DNA from 2 places in the Streptomyces sp. NPDC040610 genome. Region 1 is predicted to be linked to the other one. Evidence: riboswitches for the same ligand, from Rfam matches in the RefSeq annotation. Region 1 holds a riboswitch; the other holds the start of a gene.
The links. A riboswitch is a leader RNA that binds a small molecule or an ion and turns the genes downstream of it on or off. The one in region 1 is predicted to bind cobalamin.

Region 2: another riboswitch for cobalamin. It lies ahead of ACZ6AA_RS07185 (hypothetical protein); the one in region 1 lies ahead of ACZ6AA_RS27525 (CoA-acylating methylmalonate-semialdehyde dehydrogenase).

Annotation. Positions count from the first base shown of each region.
Region 1 covers NZ_JBVIXA010000008.1:407,702-409,897, forward strand. The annotation lists gene alaS (alanine--tRNA ligase) at 1-967, shown strand, start outside; cobalamin riboswitch at 1,051-1,229, shown strand; gene ACZ6AA_RS27525 (CoA-acylating methylmalonate-semialdehyde dehydrogenase) at 1,441-2,196, shown strand, end outside.
Region 2 covers NZ_JBVIXA010000002.1:63,334-65,529, reverse strand. The annotation lists gene ACZ6AA_RS07190 (NUDIX hydrolase) at 1-276, opposite strand, end outside; gene ACZ6AA_RS07185 (hypothetical protein) at 389-769, opposite strand; cobalamin riboswitch at 959-1,154, opposite strand; adenosylcobalamin (AdoCbl) riboswitch at 1,294-1,390, shown strand; gene cimA (citramalate synthase) at 1,981-2,196, shown strand, end outside.

The DNA of each region.
Region 1 (2,196 bases):
GCGCCTCGGCGCCCGCCAGGCCCACTCCGGCACCCACGTCCTGCACGCCGCCCTGCGCGAGATCCTCGGTCCCACCGCCCTGCAGTCCGGCTCCTACAACCGCCCCGGCTATCTGCGCCTGGACTTCCCCTGGCGCGGCGGGCTCTCCGCCACCGTCCGCAGCGAGGTCGAGGAGGCCGCCAACCGCGCGCTCCGCCGCGACCTGCCCGTCGGCGTGCGCTGGATGACGCTGCCCGAGGCCAAGGAGCTCGGCGCGCTCGCCCTGTTCGACGAGACGTACGGCGAGCAGGTGCGGGTCGTCGAGATCGGCGGCGCCTGGTCGCGCGAGCTGTGCGGCGGCACGCACGTCGAGCACGCCGCGCAGGTCGGCGTCGTCGCGCTGACCGCCGAGTCGTCCGTCGGCGCGGGCATGCGGCGCCTGGAGGCGGCCGTCGGCATCGAGGGCTTCGGCCATCTGGCGCGCGAGCGCGACCTCGTCGCCCGGATCGCCGAGCAGGTGCAGGCGCCGCGCGCCGAACTGCCCGAGCGCATCGCCGGACTCCTCGACCGGCTCAAGGCCGCCGACCGCGAGAACCAGCGGCTGCGGCAGGCGGCCCTGGCCGTCCGCGCGGCCGAGCTGGCCGACCGGGCCGTCGACGTGGCGGGCGCGAGCGTGATCACGGCCACCACGGACGGCGACGCGGGGGCCGCCCGGGCGCTGGCCCTGGACGTGCGCGGGCGGCTGCCCGGAGAGCGGCCGGGCGTGGCCGCCGTGGCCCTCACCGCCGACAAGCCGGTGCTCGTCGTCGCCGTGAACAAGGCCGGGCGCGCGGCGGGGCTGTCCGCGTCGGCGCTGGTCAAGAGGCTGCTCGGCGGGCGGGGCGGGGGCTCGGACGAGGTGGCGCAGGGCGGCGGGGCGGCCGCGGCGGACCTCGCGTCCGCGCTGGCGGGGCTGGCAGGGGTCGTGCGCGCGGAGCTGGGGGCGTAGGACCTCGGTAGGAGCCGGATAGGGGGTTCCCACGGCAAGTGGGAACCCGTCCGCTGTGGACTTACTAGGAAGTCCAAGTATATGTTCGTGACGAAGCCCGCGGTGCAGGGAAGCCGGTGTGAATCCGGCGCGGTCCCGCCACTGTGACCGGGGAGTGCGTTCTCGCGTGAGACAACGCCACTGACGGAGAAGTCCGTTGGGAAGGCGGGAGAGCGGACGCTGATCCGGGAGTCAGGATACCGGCCGTGGGGTGATCCGTGTTGTCCACGAGGATGGAGCAGACACGCATGGCCCCGGTGCGCACCCACGACCCCGGTGATCCGCCGATGCGAGCGACAACCCCCGCTGTCTGACGGCCCCCTGGCCGTTCGCGTCCCCTTCCCGTCCGTCACCCCGGCCTGCCCGCGCACGCCGCCGACGGCCGGTCGGGCGCGCCCGTCCCCGGATCCCACCTGACGAAAGAGCAGGCTCCCATGGTCCGTGAACTGACCCACTTCATCGGCGGCAAGCACATCCCGGGAACATCGGGCGCGCTCGCCGACGTGTACGACCCCAACACCGGCGAGATACAGGCCCGCGTCCCGCTCGCGAACCGCGCGGAGACCGAGGCGGCCATCGCCGACGCGGCCGAGGCGCAGCGCGAGTGGGGCGAGTGGAACCCGCAGCGCCGCGCCCGCGTCCTGATGCGGTTCCTGCGGATCGTCGAGGGCGAACGCGATGCGCTGGCCCGGCTGTTGTCGGCCGAGCACGGCAAGACCGTCGCCGACGCGCACGGCGACCTCCAGCGCGGCCTGGAGGTCGTGGAGTTCGCCGCGGGCATCCCGCACCTGCTCAAGGGCGAGTTCACCGACAACGCCGGGACCGGCATCGACGTGCACTCGCTGCGCCGCCCCATCGGCGTCGTCGCCGGCATCACGCCGTTCAACTTCCCGGCGATGATCCCCCTCTGGAAGGCCGCCCCTGCCATCGCCTGCGGCAACGCCTTCATCCTGAAGCCCTCCGAGCGCGACCCGTCCGTGCCGCTGCGGCTCGCCGAGCTCTTCCTGGAGGCGGGCCTGCCGCCCGGCATCCTCAACGTCGTCAACGGCGGCAAGGAGGCCGTCGACACCCTCCTGGAGGACCCGCGCGTCGAGGCGCTCGGCTTCGTCGGCTCCACGCCGATCGCCGCGCACATCTACGCCACCGCCGCCGCCCACGGCAAGCGCGCCCAGTGCTTCGGCGGCGCCAAG
Region 2 (2,196 bases), on a different contig from region 1:
GTAGAAGATGCCGACGTTCTGGTGGTCGGGGAGGCCGGGGGCGCGGTCCGCCGCGGGGATCAACCGTGAGTCCACGCCCAGGAGGCGTTCGACCACCGCGTCGCAGCCCGTCTCCTCGGCGACTTCCCGGATCACCGCGTCGAACGGATCCTCCGCGTGCTCCACCCTGCCGCCCGGCAGAGTCCAGTTGCTCTCGCCGCTCGGCGGCACGTGCCGGGCGAGCAGCACCCGGCCGTCCTCGACGCACACGGCGTACGCCGCGAGCCGGAAACTCATCCGACACCTCCTGCAGGACGCCGTTGCGGCGTCCGAGAACTACTGACGAACGAGGGGCTGTACGCGTGCGTCGCTCCGGGCGAGGGCGTCAAGGGCGGTGCGGACTCCGGCATCAGCAGTCCCCATTGCCGTCGGCGGTGTCCTCGGCCTTGCCCAGTCTGCGTTCGGTCGGGTGACCGCCGCGTCCGGTGCGCCCTGCTCCGGTGATGGCACGCACCTGGTGCGCGCGTCGCCGTATCTCGGTGACCAGTGCCGGGCGGGTGTCCGGAGGGCCCGGACTCGGCGTCCGGGGCGGGGCGTCGTCGTCGAGCGCCTCGACCAGGGTGTCCAGGAACTCGGTCATGTCGACGAGTGTGTCGCGCAGCATCCGCAGCCTCGCGGTCTGGCTCCCGAGCTGTCTGCGGGTGGCGAGCAGACTCTCGAACTCCTTCACGGCCACAGCCATCATGGGCTTGCCGTCCACGATGATCTCCTGCGGTCTGTTGTTCCGCACCGATGGCCCCCTTCGCGCCTTGGTCAGGGCGGTGCCCTGAGGTACCGGCGACGGGGTGGGAGCGCGAAGGCATGACGGACGGGACGGAATCGACCCCGCGAGGCATGGCGCGATCGTCCGTCCGATCTGTACGCCGACCCGCCCTCGAGGTCACCGGGATGTCCGTGCGCGGAGTGGTCCGCACGCGGGCAGTTGGCAGGTCTTCGGACTCGCGGACCCGCCCCCCGAGGGAGGACACCTACTGGCCGTCGCTTCCCGGGCCCCGTTCGTCGGGCCCAGTGCGTGTGACGGCGGTCGTTCCCGCTCACCGCTGCGGGGCAGTCCCGGACTCCCACCGGGTTCCCTCTTGCGACGCCCCCGCCTGGCGGACGGGTCGAACCAGCTGCTGCGGCCAGCCTACGGGCTGTCGATCCGCGCGGAACAGGGCCGTGGGAATCCGTAAGGGCACCCCGCCCGGTGCGGCTGGGTGGGGGTCACTAGGGGGTGACGGGGACGGGAGCGGCTGCTACACATGGGGACGTCAAACCTGCGGCACGGGGAAGCCGGTGAGAATCCGGCACGGTCCCGCCACTGTGACCGGACGAGCCCACGCTCCCGGAAGTCAGATCGCCGTCCGCGGGTACCACGACGAGGCCCACGAGGATGGAGCCGAAACGTCGGGGAGTCCCCTGCATGCCTTGCCGCGTCTTCTCCCGCACGAGCGGAGCCGCAGCCGCCCGTTCTCCGCACAGGGGCGGGGCGGACCTGCCCTGATGTGAACGGTGCGCGGCGGCCCGCGCCTTCGACGCCCCGCGCCGCGGCCCGCCTGACTTTCCAGTCGTACGCACGCCCTTGAAGCAAGCATGTCCATCGCCGTGGACCACCTCAGGCGGCCCGGCGAAGCAGGCACAGCGTTGTGCCGCTGTTTCCGCGTGGCCGACTCCGAGCGACTTCGTACCCGAAGACCGGACGGCCGACGCCGATGCTCGCCCCCGCCCCAACAGGGTTGGCGGCAAGACGGCACGGAAACGGTCCCTCGGGCCAGGTGCCCCCGCGCTCACCCGCGCCCCCTGCGCCGACCCCGCGTGTCCCCCCCTCCCGCGGCGGCGTCCACCTGCCCTCGCGGCCTGCCCCGACGCCGCGGCCCTGGTTCGAAGAGCGCCCACGCGCGGCCGACGGCGCCCGCCGAACCAGGCAACCCCACAACGACAACCGCTCAGGAAGGACGCCCGGTGACTCACACGCGCACCACACCGGCCGAAACCCCGCTCGGCGACAGCTTCCACCTCTACGACACCACCCTGCGCGACGGCGCGCAGGGCGAGGGAATCTCCTACTCCGTCCACGACAAACTCGCCACGGCCCGCTTACTGGACTCGCTCGGTGTCGGCTTCATCGAAGGCGGCTGGCCCGGCGCCCTGCCCAAGGACACCGCCTTCTTCGCGCGC